3 regions of the Lysinibacillus sp. FSL K6-0102 genome follow, and region 2 is predicted to be linked to each of the others. Evidence: riboswitches for the same ligand, from Rfam matches in the RefSeq annotation. Region 2 holds a riboswitch; each other region holds the start of a gene.
The links. Region 2 has a riboswitch for cobalamin ahead of NYE73_RS12925 (glutaredoxin family protein). Riboswitches for the same ligand answer to the same signal wherever they lie in the genome.
Positions count from the first base shown of each region.

Region 1: it holds a riboswitch for cobalamin, as region 2 does, so the genes downstream of both, NYE73_RS15575 (energy-coupling factor ABC transporter permease) here and NYE73_RS12925 (glutaredoxin family protein) in region 2, are expected to answer to the same signal.
Region 3: it holds a riboswitch for cobalamin, as region 2 does, so the genes downstream of both, NYE73_RS12085 (ABC transporter substrate-binding protein) here and NYE73_RS12925 (glutaredoxin family protein) in region 2, are expected to answer to the same signal.

Region 1 is NZ_JBBOPH010000001.1:3,045,411-3,052,696, reverse strand. It holds gene NYE73_RS15595 (S8 family serine peptidase) at 1-98, opposite strand, end outside; gene NYE73_RS15590 (energy-coupling factor ABC transporter ATP-binding protein) at 246-1,082, opposite strand; gene cbiQ (cobalt ECF transporter T component CbiQ) at 1,079-1,852, opposite strand; gene NYE73_RS15580 (energy-coupling factor ABC transporter substrate-binding protein) at 1,858-2,130, opposite strand; gene NYE73_RS15575 (energy-coupling factor ABC transporter permease) at 2,134-2,880, opposite strand; cobalamin riboswitch at 3,030-3,214, opposite strand; cobalamin riboswitch at 3,466-3,647, shown strand; gene NYE73_RS15570 ((2Fe-2S) ferredoxin domain-containing protein) at 3,794-4,165, shown strand; gene cobJ (precorrin-3B C(17)-methyltransferase) at 4,170-5,837, shown strand; gene NYE73_RS15560 (sirohydrochlorin chelatase) at 5,852-6,796, shown strand; gene cobK (precorrin-6A reductase) at 6,793-7,286, shown strand, end outside.
Region 2 is NZ_JBBOPH010000001.1:2,555,360-2,562,645, forward strand. It holds gene nikB (nickel ABC transporter permease) at 1-817, shown strand, start outside; gene NYE73_RS12895 (ABC transporter permease subunit) at 820-1,629, shown strand; gene NYE73_RS12900 (ABC transporter ATP-binding protein) at 1,643-2,413, shown strand; gene NYE73_RS12905 (ABC transporter ATP-binding protein) at 2,423-3,229, shown strand; gene NYE73_RS12910 (DUF2089 domain-containing protein) at 3,420-3,785, shown strand; gene NYE73_RS12915 (SHOCT-like domain-containing protein) at 3,798-4,184, shown strand; gene NYE73_RS12920 (hypothetical protein) at 4,194-4,475, shown strand; cobalamin riboswitch at 4,846-5,023, shown strand; gene NYE73_RS12925 (glutaredoxin family protein) at 5,141-5,365, shown strand; gene nrdI (class Ib ribonucleoside-diphosphate reductase assembly flavoprotein NrdI) at 5,362-5,721, shown strand; gene nrdE (class 1b ribonucleoside-diphosphate reductase subunit alpha) at 5,718-7,286, shown strand, end outside.
Region 3 is NZ_JBBOPH010000001.1:2,383,828-2,391,113, forward strand. It holds gene NYE73_RS12080 (elongation factor G) at 1-1,831, opposite strand, end outside; cobalamin riboswitch at 2,014-2,200, shown strand; gene NYE73_RS12085 (ABC transporter substrate-binding protein) at 2,364-3,356, shown strand; gene NYE73_RS12090 (precorrin-3B methylase) at 3,408-4,085, shown strand; gene NYE73_RS12095 (S9 family peptidase) at 4,157-6,148, shown strand; gene NYE73_RS12100 (class I SAM-dependent rRNA methyltransferase) at 6,324-7,286, opposite strand, start outside.

The sequences.
Region 1 (7,286 bases), 490 kb from region 2:
GCTTTATGCTGAGGTGCCTCAGCAAAGGCAGAGGCAGCAGGAACCATGAGTGCAGCAGATGCTACAACAGCGACTGATTTTTTATACCAACTTTTCAATTGTTATCTCTCCTTGGTGTTATAAATTAAATCTCGACTATATTAATACGGACAAAGATTAGAAAAGTTTCGTAATGGAGGAAAATTTTTCTTTGCTATTTTAATTTTTGGTAGGTATAACGAAAAAACCTAGCCTTGTTAAAAGCTTTAGATCTGTTCTATTAATTGTTGTAGCTCCTGCTTGGAACGAGGGATGTTGATATTTTCCTGCAATAGCTTCTTTTTTTGCAAAGCTATGACCATTTCAAAAATCCATGGACGTTCAAGATGCGCGCGATGTAACAATTCGTCTTCATAAAACAAGGTGATTGGATCACCGTTATAAATAATTTTTCCAGCCTCCATAACAATGATTAGATCGGCCCATTCATAGGCGAGAGGTATGTCATGGGTTGCTAGTAAAATGGTTCTCTCACCATCATCTAAATTGGCTAAGTATTGTAATACTTGTGTAGCATAATAATTATCAAGACCTGCTGTTGGTTCATCTAACAAAAGGACAGAGGGCTCCATCGCTAAAACACCTGCCATTGCTACACGTTTTTTCTGACCTACGCTTAAAAAATGAATGGGTTTATCAAGCAAATCTTCCACTTCGGTTTGCGCAACGGCCCATGCTATTTTTTCTTCCGTTTTTTCAGTAGACCAGCCGAGATTCAATGGGCCAAATGCTATATCTTGCTTGACGGTCCCTGAAAAAAGCTGATGATCTGCATTCTGAAAAACAATGCCGACTTTTTGGCGTAGGGCCTTTAAAGCTTTTCGACTATATTCCAGATCGTTGCCTTCGAATACAATCGTTCCAGCTGTAGGTTTTAAAATACCGTTAAGATGCTGAAATAAAGTCGATTTTCCTGCGCCATTATGTCCAAGTATGGCGATTTTTTTACCTTTTGGAATGTCTAATGTAATATCTGACAACGCCTTCGTACCATCCGCATAGGCATAAGATAATTGGTTGAGTTCAAAATAAAATGCTGTCATGTAAAATACCCTCCATATACGATGAGGACTAGTAAAATAGCTGCCATGCCTAGCCAATTTTTCTTGCTATAAGAGCCCATCTCTTGCCAGTAGACGGCCTCGCCTCCACGTGATTGCATGGCATTGTTGAGCTCTCGGCTACGCTGAAACATTTCCACAAATAATGCCACAATAAGCATGGAGACAGAGCGTAGCCATTGCATCGGTGAATGATAGCCAAGACGTGCTTGCTGGGCGAGATGTATATTTTGCATGCTTTCTAAAAACATAAAAATAAAACGATAGATTAGTTCGACGAGCTCCACTAATAAAGAGGGGAGTCGCCATTGTCGTAGCACATAACATATTCCTTGTACGGAAGTGGTTAGAATTAAAAAGTATAAACAACTAATGCTACCAAGGACAATAAAGAACAGCTGTTGCGCTGCTAACACACTTGCATTCCCAATAAAGACAGTCCAATTCCTAAATGTAAACGACCAAATATGGGCAGGGAGTGTATTCGTTGATGATGTAAAGGAAAGTAAAATAGATACGAGACTTGTTAATAAGAAAAAGCTAGGTAGCAATAATAATTTGCCGTAGTATGCAAGCGGAATTTTTGCACCTAAAATGATAAAAGCACTCATTACAAAAAATGTAATGAGTGAAAGTCGTTCATCTCTCATGATGAGCGTTATGAGAAGTAGTCCAAGTGAAAATATCATTTTTTCTAGCGGATGAACGGACGCTAGCTTATTCAGATAGGCATACTTATCAATGAGTAACATAATGGTTAACCTTCTTTGTGTTTGCCACGCATATAGCCGATGAAGTAGCCAATAAAGCCAGCTCCTATAGCTGCCTGTAGCACGAATAATAAGCTTTCGATTTCACCACTTGGTGGCTCCCATAGACTTTCAAACCATGGTTCATATTCCGCATTAATTTCACCAATAGCTGCTTCTGCTTCTCCATCAGCACCACCAAATTCAGCACCTTTTTGTATGAATAAGGGAATGATGGCTAACAACACAACAATTGCTAATAACAATAAATTTTTTTTCATTTGTTAATGTGCCTCCTTTGTTGAGAAAACACGTAACGTTTTTAATTCGCTAACATTGTATTTTTTCAAGAAATTCATCACAATGACCGTTAAAATTCCTTCACTCACTGCTAAAGGAATTTGAGTTAAGGCAAAAATACCTGCAAACTTTGTAAAGGATGCCATAAAGCCTCCAACCTCTGAAGGAAAGGCTAGTGCTAGTTGTACAGAAGTCACAATGTATGTACCTAAATCACCAAGCATAGCTGCAAAGAATATGGCTAGTGAAAATGACAACCCTACTTTTTGAGCCCCTTTAAAGACAAAGTAAGCAATAAAAGGACCAACAATAGCCATAGAAAAGGCATTAGCCCCTAAAGTTGTAATTCCTCCATGAGCTAATAATAAAGATTGAAATAATAAAACGATTGTTCCAATTACACTCATTGCTAGAGGGCCAAAGAGTACTGTCCCAAGTCCTACACCAGTTGGGTGAGAACAACTACCTGTAACTGAAGGGATTTTTAGGGCGGATAGCACAAAGGCAAAGGCTCCTGAAAGCCCCAAAAGCATTTTTGTTTCAGGATTTTCATCAATGGTTTTTCGAATAGAACGCAATCCTAGAATGATAAATGGGATAGAGATCACCCACCAAAAAATAGCCCATTCGATTGGTAAAAAACCTTCCATGATATGCATGGCAAAGGCACGTTTTGGCACGATTAAAAAGGCCAGTAAAAAATAACTAAGTTTCCACCATGATAATGTCAAAAAGCTTTCCTCCTAACTAATTAATAGATTTTTAGAATATTGCGTGCGTAATTAAAAAAAGCACTTCTCCTTAGGTGGAAAAGTGCATAGCTAAAAAAGCAAATAACAGTCTCATCTGCTAAGCCGCACACCTATCCTCGTAGGTTGAAACGATCACTTATTTTTCGGCAGGTCTCCTGGCTCTAGTTCAATGCTTTATAGGTCTTCCCATCCGTTGGACAGTGACATATTCTATAAAGCTCCCTATTACAGTGGCGGGACCGCGCCGGACTCAAACCGGCTTCCCTTTTAAGCAAAATGACAAGCACTTTGCACCGAAAAACATTCAAATTGTGAGATTTCACGACAAAGTGTAACATGAATTTCCATAAATATGCTATACCTTTTATGAAATTTTTTAAATTAAAGGTCAACGGTGAATATTCTGATAAAATTTTGTGCGCAAATTATATAGATTGTATAAAATTCATACCTAGTTCCATTCAAAATTGATAAATTTGTCATAAATTTTTAAAGAAATATTGAAATTTTAAAATAATAAGATATGATAAAGACAGTTTTCTATTTAAAATTCTAATAAAAATTTCATATAAAACGTCAATAAGTGCTCGAATAGTTCGAGATAATAGGGAAATTGGTGAAAATCCAATACAGCCCCCGCTACTGTAATAGCTGATGAAATCGCAAAGCCACTGGTACAAACTTGGGAAGGTGCGACAGTAAAATGAAGCTTAAGTCAGGAAACCTGCTTATTTGATTGTGCATGCAAACTTTTCGGAGGGAGAAGTTGAAGCGAAAGCGGGTACCTGTATTTCATTCTATTCGTTTTTATTTGGCTTCTACAAAACCTTTACTCTTCGTTATAGAGTAAAGGTTTTTCTTTTTCCAAAAAGCAAATGAGGGGAGACAGAAGATGACAACTTGGAATTTAGAGGGGATGAAAACACATCTCTTTATTTGCAATGGCAGTAGCTGCATGAAAAAGGATGGGGAGGAAATTACCTTAGCCATTCGAGATGAGATACAGCGGCAAGCACTCGATCAGGAAATACATACGACAAGAACGCGCTGTAATGGACGCTGCAAGGATGCTTGTGTGGTAATCGCTTATCCTCAAGGAAACTGGTATCGTGTGCCATCAACAGAGCATGCTAGAACACTAGTACAAGATTTACATCATGAATCCTTATACAACGAACATGTCTTTACACTTCGTGAAGGTACATTACAGCGTACTGCTCAAACAACTGCCATTAAAGGGATCGAAAAGGTGAAAGAGGGGTAACAACATGGCGCAAAAAGGAAAAATTTTCGTAGTAGGCTTTGGACCTGGAGATTTTAAGCATATTACGACACGTGCAGTAGAGGCTTTACAACAAAGTGATATGATTATAGGCTATAAAACCTATGTAGAGCTGATTCAAGATTTAGTAAGTGCAAAATCGATTGTTAGTACAGGCATGACAGAAGAAGTGTCGCGTGCACAGGAAGCCGTTCGTCAAGCCGAAGCAGGGAGCATCGTCTCAGTAATTTCGAGTGGTGATGCAGGCGTCTATGGCATGGCGGGTTTAGTCTATGAGGTGTTAATTGAGCTAGGCTGGACAGAAGCAACAGGAATTGAAGTAGAAATTGTTCCTGGGATTTCTGCGATTAATTCATGCGCTAGCATACTTGGTGCACCTATTATGCATGATGCTTGTACAATCAGTTTGAGTGACCATCTAACACCTTGGAATTTAATTGCAAAGCGTGTCGAGGCAGCTGCAATGGCGGACTTTGTCATTGCTTTATACAATCCTAAAAGTGGACGTCGAACAAGACAAATTGTCGAGGCTCAACGAATACTCTTAGAATATCGTTCGCCAGACACACCAGTTGGGCTTGTGAAAAGTGCCTATCGAGAACGTCAAGAAGTGACCATGACAACACTAGCAGAAATGCTAGAACATGATATTGGTATGTTGACAACTGTCATTATCGGGAATTCGTCAACATTTTTCTATGACAATAAGATGATTACGCCCCGCGGTTACCAACGTAAATATACCCTGGGTGAAGAGAAACAGCCATTACGTCCACATCAACGTTTACGCGAAGAAAATGAACCTTGGGCAATGAACCAAGAGACAGGAACAGCGCGAAATGACTTTACTGCTGACCCTAATGCAGGGCGCTTTAATAAACCCAGTATAGCCGCTACGCCAAAGCCGAAAAAAACAGCTCTTGAAATGGCTACAGCGGCACTTGCAATGGTAAAAGGGACAAGCGCAGTCAAAGTAACACCGAAGCTTGTACAGCAAAAAATAGAATCTATTTTTGAATTAGCAGTAAGTCCTGGTGTAGCCAATAAGTTTTTTACTCCCCAGCAAATGATGACGTTAGCGGAGGTCGTTGGGGATGAGGGGACGATGGAATACACACCAGATCATCAAATTCATTTGAAAATACCAACGACTGCCCCTGAACAGATCACAGAGAAATTACAGGAAGTAGGGTTTTTATTAGCCCCGATTGGTGATGTGTTATCACTGAAGGCTTGTGATTTTTGCTACGGTGAAAAGGCTGATTCAATACCATATGCAGAGGAAATACAAGAAAAACTAGGCGGTATGTCCTTACCGAAGACATTAAATATTGGCTTTAATGGCTGTGGGATGGCCTGTTATCGGGCTGTATTTGATGATATTGGCATCGTCTACCGCAAAAGTAAATTTGATGTCTTTATTGGAGCAAAACCAGTCGGTCGTACAGCACACGCAGCACAGCCTGTTGTAGAAGGGCTGGAGCCTGAGCAGCTGATTCCACTCATTACAGATATTATTGAAGAATATAAAGCAAATGCTCATCCAAATGAACGCTTGTTTAAATATTTTAAACGTGTGAAAAAGATACTGCATTTTACGTATCAAGATATGTCTTCCAAAATAAAAGTAGAGCCAGCTCCGTGCGGCGACTAGTAAGGAGTAGAGAGATGAAAGCTATTTTATTTGTCGGCCATGGGAGCCGTTTAGCAGCAGGAAATGATGAGGTTCGTACATTTATCGAACAAATGACACCTCGTATTGATGAACAATTTTTAGTGGAAACTTGTTTCCTTGAATTTGCTTCACCTAACATCGAAGAAGGTATTACAAACTGTGTGAAAAAGGGAGCTACAGAGGTACATGTAATTCCAATCATTTTACTGCATGCAGGCCATTCAAAACTGCATATTCCAGCGGAAATCGAGCATGCGCGTGAGCATTATCCAACGATTACCTTCACATATGGTCAAACAATTGGTATCCATGATGAAATCTTTGCCATTTTACAAGATCGCCTAGCTGAAATTGGCTTTAATTCAGAACAAGAGCAGGAAGACACAGCGATTTTATTGATTGCACGAGGTGGCAGTGATCCATCTGCTAATGGTGATTTTTATAAAATCACGCGACTCTTATGGGAAAAACTACCTGTAAAATACGTAGAAAGTGCTTTTATGGGTGTCACAGATCCACGAGTTGAAGAAGGAATTGAACGTTGTGTCAAACTAGGTGCAAAAAAAATCATCATGTTACCATACTTTTTATTCACAGGCATTTTGATGGAACGCATGCATGGCATGTGTGAGAAGTTTAATGAACTTTATCCAGATTGTGATATTCAAATTGCTAACTATTTTGGCTACCATGAACGGTTACAAAATGTTTTATTAGAGCGTATTGAACAGGCAATCAACGGTACATCAACAGGTATGCAAGATCTAGAAGATTATCGCGCCTATGCGGCAGTACATGGACATGCACATCATCATCACCATCATGATCACGATCACGATCATGGACATGCGCATCATCATCACGACCATCACGATCATGGGCATGACCATCATGACCATGACCATCACCATCATCATGAAGAGGAGCCGGTAAAATGATTTTCATGTTAGCAGGGACAAGTGATGCAAGGGATCTAGCCCTAGCATTACAACGTGCAGGTTATGCGGTAACCGCTACGGTCGTCACTGAGTCGGCAGCCTCTAGTCTTGCTGACGTTGGCCTGCCACATTTAATCGGTAGACTGACAGCTGAGGAAATGGCGACCATCATGACAGAGCAGGGCTATCAATTGGTGGTAGATGCTTCTCATCCATTTGCGGAGGAAGCCTCTAAAAATGCGATGGCAGCGGCAAAGCAGGCAAAGATTCCTTATATTCGCTATGAAAGAGCTCATGAACATTATGCCCATCCTTTGATTACTGTTGTAAAGGATTATGAGGAGGCAGCTCAGCTAGCTGCAGAAAAACGCGGTGTCATTATGCTAACGACAGGTAGTAAAACACTCGCTACATTTACAAGGGTTTTACAGGGCTTAGAAAACACAAGAGTAATCGCTCGTATGCTTCCACGACTGGATAATATGGAAAA
Region 2 (7,286 bases):
AAGGGTTGCGCCAACAGAGGAAGCCATTCAGGCATTACGTGAGGAACTGGGAACGGACAAGTCGTTTTTTCTTCAATATTTGCTATGGGGAAAGGGCATAATCCAGCTAGATTTTGGAACATCTTTTGTTAGTAAATTACCTGTGGCACATGAACTATTCGTGAAATTACCCGCAACCATTGAATTAGCTATTGCTGCGTTTATCCTCATTTTAGGGCTAAGTATTCCATTCGGAGTAATAAGCGCATTGTATAAGCACACCATCATCGATAAAATCATACGATTCTTTAGCATATTGAGTGTGTCGATTCCAGCCTTTTGGTTAGGTTTCCTATTACTCTATTTATTTAGCTTAAAATTAGGACTCTTTCCGACAAACGGGAAGGGCACACCTGCTCATTTAGTTTTACCCGCCTTCGCACTGGCGTTACCAACAATTGGATTATTCGTTCAGCTTATCCGTTCAACCATCCTAGAAGAATTACAGCAGCAATATGTTCAATATGCACGGCTAAGAGGATTAAAAAGCTCCGTGATTCTTATCCGTCATGTTTTGCGAAATGCTGCTATTCCCTTGACTTCCTTGCTAGGCATGACCCTTGGCAATCTTTTAGGTGGAGCCGTGATTGTGGAGCAGGTTTTTAGCTGGCCCGGACTCGGCAGGTACTTAATAGAATCCATTATGAACAGGGATTATCCAGTTGTACAATGCTATGTGTTAATTATTGCGGTTATCTATGTGCTTGCCAATTTATGTACAGATATATTGCATCGTTTATTGGACCCTCATCTAATGATGAAGGGTAGGAGAGATTAAAAATGAAATTTGTACGAACAAAAAGTGGCAACTTAACAGGATTAATCAGTCTATTCCTCCTTGTCATTACTGGCTTATTAGGACTGTTGGCGCCAATTTTAATGCCACACGACCCTTTTGCTGTCGATATTGCTAAGAAATTTTCAGTCCCGTCTTGGGACTATCCATTAGGTACAGATCATTTAGGAAGGTGTATCTTGTCACGCCTTCTTTTAGGTATTCGTTATTCTTTAGGTTCAGCGCTCATCATTCAGCTAGTCGCTATTGTTTTAGCTATCCTACTGGGTGCTTTTGTAGCGTTGAAAAGAGGATTAATTGATTTTCTTTTTATTCGATTATGTGATATTTTATTAGCCTTTCCGACACTCGTACTTGCATTTGGACTGTTAGGTATATTAGGTCCTAGCTTAAAAAATGTTTTAATAGCGCTCATTTTCACACAGCTTATTTATTATGCAAGAATGATCCGAGGTTTGTTTATTGGCATCAATGAGAAAGACTTTGTTCAAGCTGCTAGGATAACGGGCACTACAGGTATCCAATTAATTAGACGCCATTATATACCCAATCTATTGCCATCTATTGTCACGATTGTCGCATTAGATATCGGGAAGGTGATTTTAGAAATTGCAGGCTTTTCGTTTATCGGACTTGGGGTGCAGGCACCGATCCCAGAATGGGGCATGATGATCAATGAAGGAAAGCAATACATGAGACAGCATCCTGAATTAATGCTTTATCCAGGACTTGCCATCATCCTTGTTGTGTTATTGTTTAATCAATTAGCAAATCGTTTAAAAAGGCTTGACTAGGAAAGGGGAAGTTATGGAGAAAGTTTTAGAAGTGATAGACCTCACAGTCAAAATAGGGGAGAAAAATATATTAACCTCTATCAACCTGACAGCTTATAAAGGGCGAGTCCTAGGAATTATCGGGGAAAGTGGCAGTGGCAAGTCCATGCTTTGCCATGCCATCATGCAAACATTACCGTCCTTTGCCCATGTCAGCCAAGGGGACGTACTCTATCTGCAAGAAAATTTATTAAACGTTTCAGCTACTAAATGGAGAGCTTATCGTGGCAGACATCTTTCGATGATTTTGCAAAACCCATCCGCTGCATTTGATCATATTCAAACGATTGAAAGTCATTTTCGAGAAACATTAAAAGCACACTTTAAGCTTACAAAAAAAGAAATGAGACAGATCGCCCTTGATGCTTTGAAAAAAGTTCATTTACCTCAGCCAGAGCAGCTCTTGTCCTACTATCCTTTCCAGTTAAGTGGAGGCATGCTACAGCGAGTGATGATTGCTCTGTCAATGGCGATACAGGCCTCCCTCTACATCGCAGACGAGCCTACGACTGCTCTGGATACCATCAATCAGAAACAAGTATTAACACTATTTAATCAAATTCGCTCAGAAACAGATGCTACCATACTCCTTGTCACGCATGATTTAGGTGTCATTGCTGAGCTTGCGGACGATGTGGCTGTGATGTATCAAGGAGAAATCGTTGAGCAAGCAAATGTTTTTGATTTTTTTGATGCGCCTCAGCATCCCTATACCAAGAAACTTTTACAAGCGAGAATGCTATGAGGTGATAAAATGACGCTACTAGAAGTAAAAAATATTGAGAAATACTATGCGCAAAGACCATTTCTATTCAAACGAGGACAGGAAGCCCCTGTATTAGAGAATGTGACATTTTCACTTCAGGAAGGAGAATGTCTTGGCATCGTCGGTCAAAGTGGTTCTGGAAAAAGCACATTAGGGCGCATTATTTTAGGGATTGAACGACCAACAAACGGAGAGCTGATCTTTCAAGGTGTCAATTTATACGAAGCACCCAGCAAAGAGAAAAAAATGATACGAAGAAATTTACAGGCTGTTTTTCAAAATAGTTATCATTCATTTAATCCAAAACAGACGATTTTCGAAATACTCGAAGAACCGTTTTTGAATTTCGAGCATTTTAGCAAAGCAGAGCGACAACAGAAAGTAAGGGAATTACTAGACTGTGTAGAGTTAGAGTGGGCAATGGCTCAAAACTATTCCTCACAGCTAAGTGGGGGACAGCAGCAACGAGTCAACATTGCTAGAGCTCTTGCATTAAAGCCGAAACTGATTGTTTTAGATGAGGCCATTAGTAGTCTTGATATGATTTTGCAAAAGACGATTATAGAGCTACTGCAAAGACTTCAAAAAGAGCTACAGCTTGCTTATCTATTCATTTCACATGATTTACAGGCCACACGTTTTATGTCAGATCGCATCCTTGTGATGCAGCATGGTCAGCTAGTGGAGGAGATAGGCAAGGATGGGACATATCAGCACCCCGCTTCACAAGCGTTATACAATGCAATTTTGCCATCACACCCGCGGGAAAGAAAAAAGAAGGATAGACCCAATTAAACAGAAACGCCATTTTGAGAAATTAAAAATGGCGTTTTCTTAATTTTTAAAGCAATATAGAAACAAAAATAAATAAAATTAATCAAGATATTAATTTTATTTATTTTTTAATTAAAATTATTAATTTTATTATTTACATCTTTAATTTCTTTATTATATAATCAGCTTAACTTAAAGGAAGGAGTTCACTATGGCTTATCAAGTAATCACAAATTGTCCTGTCTGCAGTAAAACATTAAAAATTACGAAGTTACAGTGTTCTCATTGTCACACGACCATTGAAAATGAGTTTGAATTGTCGAAGCTAGCATCCTTATCACAGGATCAGCTTCATTTTGTGGAAGTATTTTTAACCTGCCGAGGAAATATTAAAGAGGTTGAAAAGGAACTGGGGGTTTCGTATCCAACAGTTCGAGGCAAGCTAAATGATATTATTTCATCCCTTGGCTATGCTCAAAAGAAGAAAAATGAAGTAGATGAGAAAAAAATTGTAAGCATGCTTGAAAATGGCGAAATCACAACAGATGAAGCCATAAAGCTCTTAAAAGACGAATAGGGAGGAACGACCATGAAAGAGGAAATTACAAAAGTGTTAACGATGATTCAAGAGGGCAAAATTGATGCGGATAAAGGATCAGAGCTGATTCAAGTGCTACAACAGAAAGAAGAATCAGAGAATAAATTTGTGGAAAAAACAAAGTATTTAGATAAAACGTTAAAGGTCCGTGTTGTATCCACCGAAAATGATAATGTCACGGTAAATTTACCAATTAAACTTGTCAAAGCCGTATTGATGGCAGGACACAGCATCGCTGCAAGTATTCCGCAATCTGAAAAATACGTAAAAGATATCGACATCAATCTTCTTCTTGAAGCAATTGAAAATGAACTAGATGGACAAATTGTAGATATAAAATCAGCAAACGGAGATTCCGTTGCAGTCTTCATTGAGTAGAGGCGACGAATGATGCATGTAAAAGTGAAAGCAAAAGACGTTCGCTTTACCGTCCCTGTTCCCTATACTGTGCTAACCATTGTCCTCTCCATTTTAACTTCTAAATGGATTCAGCAACAAGCCAATAAGTGGACAAAGGCATACTTCGATAAAAAGAAAATAGACTTTACCTTTCCCCTCATCGACAAAGAAATGTTAAAGCCGATTATCAAGGAACTACAAAATTATAAAGGACTTGTGCTAGTCGATGTCAAAGCTCAGGACGGGACTGAGGTTAAGGTTAGACTATAATCCCAATGATAGAATGGTAAGAGCATGTTATGATAAAAGCATGCTCTTTATTAATGTAATGAGCATCATTTGAAATGGGTAAGAGATGATCATTATTTCAGGACTTACGATAGAGACAACTATTTTTCAATGGTACATAAAATAGAAGATTTCTTTAAACTCAAATTAGAATTCTAGATCCATTTTAATAGAAAATCACGTACATCGTTAAAAATAGATTTTTGATTTGGGTATAAGTGATTAGTGGTAATCTATTTGGAACTACATAATTAAAAATACTGAATAATCCAAAAATAAAGAAGTTTAGAATCTAGATTTACTTTTCATTTGAAGGATGGTAAACTTAAAACTATTGAACAACAACAATATATTGTGTTCGTTTTACTAAGGTACTACTATATGTAGTTTAAAAGGGAAGTTCGGTACAATTCCGACGCTGTCCCCGCAACTGTTAAGCTGACGATGATAGCATCCACTGTGCATGCGCATGGGAAGGAAATCAGAGAATGAAGCAAAGCCAGGAGACCTGCCTTTATAAAACAAATTAATCATTTCTTCGGGGATTAAGAGATGGGAACGTCGGTATTTTTAGTATGTTAACGTTTCCATTTTAGCTATCTCTCTTAAAGAGATAGCCTTTTTATTTTATGAAAAGAGGGATTTCTATGAAACTTTATACGAAAACAATTTGTCCAAAATGCCTGTGGGTAAAATCTGAATTACAACGTGCAGGACTTGAAGCAGAAATTGTTAACATTGATCACGATGAACAAGCTAAGCAAACCATTATAGATGCAGGTTTTTTAAGTGTGCCTGTTTTAGAAATGAATGAAACCTTTATAGGAGATGTTCAGGAAATTGTTTCTCAAATTGAGTTGATTACCCTATGATCGTTTATGCAAGTCGTACAGGCAATGTCCGAAATGTTGTATCCAAATTAAAGGCAGAAGCTATCGAGCTCTCTGAAGAATTGCGACTGAATAAGCCGTATCTTTTAATTACCTACACAGATGGTTTAGGTGACATTCCAGCGAAGGTGCAACGCTTTTTAGAAAAAAACAGAGATTTTTGTAAAGGAGTAGTTGCCAGTGGCAATAGTAACTTTGGCCATCATGTATTTGGCGCTGCTGGTGAGAAAATTGCTACTACCTATCATGTACCCTTAGTAAGGAAATTAGATTTACGAGGCAATCAAACAGATTATGAAGCAATACAAACGTTTTATGAAACGAGGGTAATGAGATGAAAACCTATTTAAAGCTTAATAATGACGTACTGAATCGTTATAGTACAACTGGATTACTTGAGTTAGAAAAAGATCGTGAAGCTACGCGCCGCTACTTTTTAGAGTATGTCAACGTACGTTTGCGTTATTTTATAGATATTGAGGAAAAAATCCGCTATTTAGTTGATGAGGGCTACTATGAGAAAGCATTTATCGACATGTACGAAATGGAATTTATTAAGAAGTTGTATAAAAAAGCCTATGATTATAATTTCCGTTTCCCATCCTTTATGAGCGCCAGCAAGTTTTATGATAGCTATGCTATGAAAAGTCGTGACGGCGAAGAGATTTTAGAAAAATATGAGGATCGTATTGTTATTATTGCTTTGTATTTAGCTCAAGGCAACACAGCTTTAGCAGAACGTTCTGTCGAAGCGATGATGGAAGCCTATCAACCTGCCACACCAACTGCATTGAATAGTGGCAAGAAAGCACGTGGTGAATTAGTAAGCTGCTTTAAATTATCAATGGATGACTCCATGAATAGTATTGCTGAAAATATTGGCTATTGTTTAGAGCTATCACGCCTTGGTGGTGGAGTTGGGGTCAACTTAACAGATTTACGTCCATTAGGTGATCCAATTAAAGAGATATTAAATCGTGCAAGTGGTGTCATCCCAGTAGCGAAACTGTTAGAAAATTCTTTCAGTTATTCTAATCAGTTAGGGCAACGAAATGGCTCAGGTGTTGTCTATCTAAATATTTTCCATGCAGACATAGAAAATTTCATTTCATCAAAAAAACCAAATGCTGATGATAAAATTCGCCTCGCTACCCTTTCAACAGGGATTATTATACCTAGTATTTTCTTCGAACTGATGAAACGTGATAAGGATATTGTTTTGTTTAGCCCATACGATATTTTTAAAGAATATGGCAAACGTATGTCTGAAATTTCTATTTCAGACATGTACTACGAGCTACTTGATAACCCTAAAATTCGTAAAATTAAACGTTTAAATGCACGCAAGCTTTACACAGAGGTGAAAAAAGCACAATTTGAATCAGGCTATCCGTTTGAAATCTTTGATGATAATGTCAATAAGGTACATCCTTTAAAAAATATTGGACGTGTCAAAATGTCCAATTTATGTACAGAAATCTTACAAGTACAAGAGACAAGTATCATTACGGACCAGGATCAACCAAATGACTATGGATTAGATGTATCGTGTAACTTAGGTTCCATCGATATCCATGCAGCAAGTAAAGTCAATGATTTCGGCGCATTAGTCGATACAGCCATGCACCTATTAACAAATGTATCGCAAATGACACACATTAAGAATGTTCCGTCTGTTGCAAAAGCCAATCAATTAATGCATTCTGTAGGGCTTGGCTGTATGAACCTCCATGGGCATCTCGTGACAGAAGGCATCCTGTACGGCTCAAAAGATTCCATTGATTTCATGGATCACTTTATGGAAGCGATGAACTATTATTCTCTGAAATCTTCGATGGAAATGGCGAAAGAAAAAGCTGCAACCTTCTACCGATTTGAGGACAGTGATTATGCATCAGGTAGC
Region 3 (7,286 bases), 170 kb from region 2:
CGTAGCCAATCTGTGCAATCACATCCTCTGTATTATGGCACACATCATAGCCATCAAATTGGAGTGTGAGTGCACCTTTCCCATTTGTATAGGCGGCAAAGGTTGTGCTGTAGCTCATTAAAGTGGCAACAGGTGCACGACCTGTTAGGATAACATCCGTTTCGGATAAAATCGGGTCATCGAACGTGCCTGCTGCTTGCTGAATATCAGTCATCATACGACCGATAAAGTCGTTTGAAGCTTTCATTTTAAAGCGATAATAGGGTTCAAGTAGAACATTTTGTGCCTGCTCCAGCCCCTGACGCAGGGCACGGAAACTGGCTTCACGGAAATCTCCCCCCGATGTATGTTCATTGTGCCCGCGACCTGTTAGAAGTGTAAAATGAATATCTGTTACAGGGAAGCCTGTCAGTAGCCCATGATGGTCACGCTCAAACAGATGCTTTTCAACAAGGCGCTGATTGCCTACAGATAAATGATCGGCATGACAGGCATTGGTGAAGGTATTACCTGTTCCACGTGGATTTGGCTCCATTAATAAATGAACTTCTGCATAATGCTTGAGGGGCTCGAAATGACCATAGCCCGTTACGGTCGTCGCAATGGTTTCCATGTATAAAATTTGCGGCTCACCAAAGGAGACAGCTAATGAAAAACGCGTCATTAATACCTCTGTCAGGACCTCCAATTGAATGGCACCCATAATATGCACATGGATTTCCTGAAATTTTTCCTGCCAGACCACACGCAAGGACGGCTCTTCTGCTTCGAGTAAACGGAAAATCTGTAGCACTTCCTTGATATGCTGATCACCCTCATATTGAACCTTTGCCTGTAAGGTTGGGACAAGCTCATAGGGCTGTGATAGCATCGTTGTACCGATTCGATCCCCAATGTTTGCCTGGCTCAGTCCTTTGACAGCGAAAATTTCTCCTGCCTCTACCTGTTGAACGGTCTCAAAGCGACTGCCGTTATAAAGGCGAATTTCGGTCACTTTTTCTGTTACTTCGTCAAATGAAAATTCATCTCGTACATGCAACGAGCCCTTGGTTGCCTTCATAAAGGTTAAACGCTGGTGCCCATCATGACGAATCTTAAAAACCTCGCCCTCAAACGGGGCATCCTTGTCAAAATGGGAAGCCGTTAACAGCGGGAGCTGGTCAAGAAATTCCTGAATGCCCTCATCCTTTAAGGCCGAGCCAGCAAAGCAAGGGAAGGCACCTTCATTTTTAATCATTTCCTTTAATTGAGCAAGACACTGTTCATGCTCCAATGACTCATTTAGAAAGGCATCAAGCAATTTTTCGTCGCGCTCCGCCAGCCATTCCATAATATTATTTGATACATAGTCTGCTCGCAGTGGCTCATCGATGAACAATACATGCTGAGAGCAATCTTTGCGAAGCTGTCTGATGACAGCCTCCATATTGGCACCCTCACGATCCATTTTATTGATAAAGAAGAAGGTAGGGACATGGTATTGACGTAAAAGTTGCCACACTGTTTCTGTATGGCCCTGTATCCCTTCGACAGCGCTAATGATAATAATGGCATAATCCATCACACGAATGGCACGCTCCATCTCAGGGGAGAAATCGACATGCCCTGGCGTATCAATCAATGTGTATGTATCATCGCCAATATTCATGCGCCCTTGCTCGGCAAATATCGTAATGCCCCGTCTGCGCTCTAGCTCATGATGATCAAGAAAGGTATCCTGATGATCAACACGCCCCCGTGCTTGAATACTATTTGTATGAAAAAGCACTTGCTCAGAGAAGGTCGTTTTTCCTGCATCCACGTGCGCAAGTACACCGATCGTTTTGTACATAAGAAATCCTCGTTTCTATAGAATGCTATCTTTTTATTGTAACAGAATACTAGCTTCTATATTTCTTGTAAAATAGTTCGTCTTTATGTCGAAATAGTGCTAATATAATGATGATTATACTTTTAGTGTCATACTACTGATTGCGCGATAAATTTTCTTCTGCTAGTCTATCAATAGTATTGACCATTATAGAACGTATTGGTGCAAATGGCATTTGTCATTTGCTTAAAAGGGAAATCGGTGCAATTCCGATGCTGTCCCGCAACTGTAAATGGGGAGTCTATACAGCATGCCACTGTAGTGAAACTATGGGAAGGCGTATAGATGATGAACCTAAGCCAGGATACCTGCCAGTATGTATTTTTTGACTAAGAACCACGAGGATGGGGATAGTGATGAAGGTAATGATACCGTTATTTCACTATGCTACTCTCTTGGCGACAAGAGGGTTTTTTTATGCCCTTCCAACTACCTTAGTAGTAAAGAAGTCTCTGATTTCTTTCTATATTTTAACAGCAAAGGAGAAAAGGACATGAAGAAATGGAAAAGTATATGGCTGATGATGATCATTGCCTTGGTCGCTGTTTTAGGGGCTTGTAACGCAAAGGACAAAACGGAATCAGCTGCACAAGGTGAAAAGGTTGAGCCATCTGAGGCGGCAGCAGAAGTAACCATTAAAAATAATGACACAACTCAAACATATACGGAAGCACCAACAAAAGCGATTAGCTTAAATCAACATGTGACAGAAATTATGTTAGCACTTGGTTTAGAGGATTCTATGGTAGGGACAGCTTACTTAGATGATAAAATCTATGAACCACTGCAAGAGGCATACGATAAGGTCCCTGTTCTTTCCGATCAATACCCAACGAAGGAGCAAGTCATCGATGCCGAGGCAGATTTCCTATATGCTGGCTGGAAAAGTGGCTTTGGCGAAAAGGGTGTAGGCACACCAGAAGAGCTTGAAGAATTAGGCATCCATACGTATTTACATACGGCTTCCAACATGACAAAGCCAACCATAGAGGATATTTTCACTGATATTCGCAATATCGCAAAGATTTTCCGTATTGAGGATCGTGGCGAAGCTTTAATTGAGCAAATGACGAAAGATGTAGAGGCAGTACAAGCTAAATTACCAAAAGATAGCGAAAAATTACGTGTTCTTGTGTTTGATAGCGGTGAAAAGGATGTATTTACAGCTGGTCAAAACTTTATGAATGAGCTTGTGACAATCGCGGGTGGACAAAATATCTTTGGTGATGTGGAATCAGGCTGGACAACTGTGTCGAAGGAAGATGCAGTAGACCGCAACCCAGAGGTAGTTGTCGTGATTGATTACGGTGAAACAACGGCAGACCAAAAGATCCAATTCTTAAAAAATGATCCAGCCTTAAAGGAGATGGAAGCGGTCAAAAATGAGCGCTTTGTCATCCTGCCACTTTCAGCAGCGTCTGAAGGGGTTCGTGCGGCAGAGGCCATTGAAATTTTAGCAAAGGGCTTCTATCCTGAAAACTTTTAATCCATTCGAGCTAGCGTTTTGCTAGCTCCTTTTTTATAAGGAGCGATAAAAATGAACGCATTTCAAAAAAATGTACCAGATCAAACATTTGAAACACTGAACCGTCATGGTGAGTTTACCCGTCTAGCCGTTAGCCCTGGCATTATTAATAAGCATTATACTCCTGCACAATTCCAAAAGATAGCCGAAATTGCTGGCGAAAAGGGGGCGATAAAATATTCTGCTTCCTATAGTATACTCGTATCCATACCAACGTGCGATGCCACAGAAGCGGTGCAAGCCTTACAGGAAGCAGGTCTTTATGTTGCTCCCTCTGGTTCAATCATAGCCATGAAGGCCTGCGATTTTTGTGATGGGGAGAAAATGGAGGCTGCTCCGATAACCGAACAGCTCTATCATGCCATAGAGGGGATGAAGGTACCTGCAAGAGTGCGTGTCAATATTAATGGCTGTGCATCAGCTTGCTACAATGCAGTCTATGATGATATTGGACTCGTTTACCAACAAGAAAGCTTTGATGTCTATTTAGGGGCAGTACCGATGGGAGCAAAGGCACAGGCTGGCACGTTATTCGCTAAGAGGGTAGACGTCACACAAATTGAAGATTTTTTACTGCACCTGATAAACCTTTATAAGGAGCATGCTCGCCCAAATGAGCCCTTTTATAAATTTTATCGCAGAACAAAGTCAGCAGAATATTGGGAACTAGTAAAAAATTCAATTAAATAGCAGGAATATTACTTAGGGTGTCGAAGTATTGTAATAAGGCACAGAAAATTACAATACAAAGGAGCAAGAACATGACATCGAAACAAGGGATTCAACCAGAAGATCTTTATCACTTAAAATCAGTAGCAGATCCACAGCTTTCACCAGATGGGACAGAGGTAGTTTATGTAGAGACTCGTATGGACGAGAAGAAAAATGACTATATATCGAATTTGTTTTACATAAACTTGAAGGACAAAACACCACAGCAATGGACATTTGGTGAAGATAGAACGACGAGTTCCCCTGTTTGGTCACCAGATGGCAGTCAAATTGCATTTTTGTCAACGAGAACAGGTAAGTCGCAAATTTATGTTCTTTCGAGAGCAGGTGGAGAGGCAAAACAGGTGACACATTGTAAAAATGGAGCGACCTCCCCTGTCTGGTCACCATGTGGCAAGAAAATTGCTTTTTCAGTCGTGCTAGGGAAAGATGAAACCATCCTAGATAAAGCGGAGGATGAGAAGAAAAAGGATAAAGAACTAAAGCCACTAGAAATCGAGAAAATGAAACACAAATCGGATGCTGGTGGATTTATTGATATGGAGCAGTTTACCCATATTGCCATTGTCAATGTGGCATCAGGAGAGCTAGAACAAGTGACAGAAGGCAAAGAGTACTGCCATCTGGGTACTTGGTCGCCAGATGGCAAATACCTTACGTACTTAGCAGATAAAGCGGAGGATTTAGATTTCTCATTTAATGTGGATATCTATTTATTGGAGTTAGAATCTAAGCAGAGTCACAAGCTAACAGAAGGTTCGGGTGCTTATTACCAAACAGCTTGGTCTCCGAATAGTCGCTATCTTTCTTTTGTAGGTGGAGAACGTGAATTTGAAAATGCCACACAAGCAAAGCTTTGGATTTATGACATGGAGCAAAAACTACTAAACTGTGTAACAAGTGAATTTGATGCGCCTGTTGGTGATTATGTCATCGGTGATTTCCTGCAAGGTGTAGCGTCACCACGTGTGCAATGGATGAATGATAATCATAGCTTCTACTTCCAAGTCACAGATCACGGCAATGCGGCGATTTATTACGGAAATGTAGATGGCGAAATTTACCCAGCTATCCATGATGATCAATATGTCTATGGCTTCTCACTTGATGCGCAAAATGATCAGGCTATTGCGGCTATTAGCACAACGACCAATCCAGGCGATCTGTTTTATGTGAACCTAAAAACAGGTGACAAAGAACAGTTGACGTCCATTAATGAAGATTTTTTAAAAACCAAAACATTAGCTGTTCCCGAGAGTATCGAATTTGAAGGTGCAGAAGGCTGGAAGGTCAATGGCTGGATTATGAGGCCAGTTGGCTATGAAGCAGGGAAGAAATATCCTCTCATTCTTGAAATCCATGGTGGTCCGCATGCAATGTATGGCAATACCTACTTTAATGAATTCCAAATCCTTGCTGCACAAGGCTTTGCAGTGCTTTATACTAATCCGCGTGGTAGTCATGGCTATGGCCAAAAATTTGTGGATGCAGTACGTGGCGATTATGGTGGTAATGATTATGCAGACTTAATGGCAGCGGTAGACTACGCTCTGGAGCACTATGATTTTATTGATCAAGATCGTCTAGGTGTAACTGGTGGAAGCTACGGTGGTTTTATGACCAACTGGATTGTGGGCCATACAAATCGCTTTAAAGCAGCTGTGACGCAGCGCTCCATTTCGAACTGGATTAGCTTTGCTGGTGTCAGTGATATCGGCTATTACTTTACAGACTGGCAAATTCAAGCAGGACTCGATGATATAGAGAAGCTATGGCATCATTCGCCACTGAAGTATGTAGACAAAGTGGAGACACCATTATTGATTTTACATGGTGAAAAAGACTATCGTTGTCCAATTGAGCAGGCAGAGCAATTGTTTATCGCCTTAAAATATCGTAAAAAACAAACAAAGTTCGTGCGTTTCCCTGAGGCGAATCATGAACTTTCAAGAAGTGGAAAGCCTACATTACGAATTAATCGACTTGAATATATCCGTGATTGGTTTGTGAAATATCTATAATCGGGTGGCCTAAGAAGAGAACAGTCTTCTTAGGCTACTTTTAATAGAAAGGCTCTGTTTGTTTATAACGTTTCAATCTTTTGGAGTCTTTATTGTAGAGATACCGAACCTCCTTAGGTAGAATCAACTTTTCCTTACATAAAAAGAATCACACCTTGGTGTGATTCTCGATTGGTTAGTCGATTTTCTGGATGAACACGACCTTCAGATAATTAAATTCAGGGTATTCACGTGGTACACGGAAATCCTTCGGTAAACCGTATTCCTCGACAATTTTATAGCGTGTACGAGTCTCTTTAAATGCTTGGTCAATAAAGCCTTTGAACTTTTTCATGCCAAAGCTGGCATTATTTGTGGAAGCCACGATGATGCCGTTTTTAGCGGTAATGGCAATCGTGTCCTTTAGTAATTTAGGGTAGTCCTTTGCCGTTGAAAAGGTCATTTGCTTCGTACGTGCAAAGCTAGGTGGGTCTAAAACGACAAGGTCAAACTGTAAAGCATGGCGTTGTGCATATTTAAAATAATGGAAGACATCCATGACTTTTATATCCTGTGCCTCATAATCAATATGATTGACACTAAATTGCTCAATCGTTTTGGCTAGACTGCGCTTTGCCACATCTACACTCGTTGTCTTGATGGCTCCTCCTAGAGCGGCTGCCACAGAAAATGCTCCTGTATAGGAAAATGTATTCAGCATGTCTGTATTGTTGGCATAACGCTCACGAATAGCCAATCGTACCTCACGTTGATCGAGGAAAATCCCTGTCATGGCGCCATCGTTTAAATGCACCGCATAGGTCATACCATTTTCCTTCACCATGATAGGAAATTCTCCTGGCGTGCCCATTACAAAATCATCTTGCTCGATATATTGTCCTTTGCTATCAAAGCGTTTTTTCTCATAAATCGCTTGGTAGTCTACTGTCTCAGCAAGCGCCTCATACACCACTTCTTTAAATGAGTAAATGCCCTCACTATACCAGCTTACCATGTAGTAGCTGTTAAAAAAATCAATCGTAAGACCGCCGATGCCATCTCCTTCACCATTAAACACACGAAAGGCTGTTGTGTTTTCATTGCTAAAAAATGCAGCACGATTGTCGATGGCTTTTTTGAATTTTTTTATAAAAAAAGC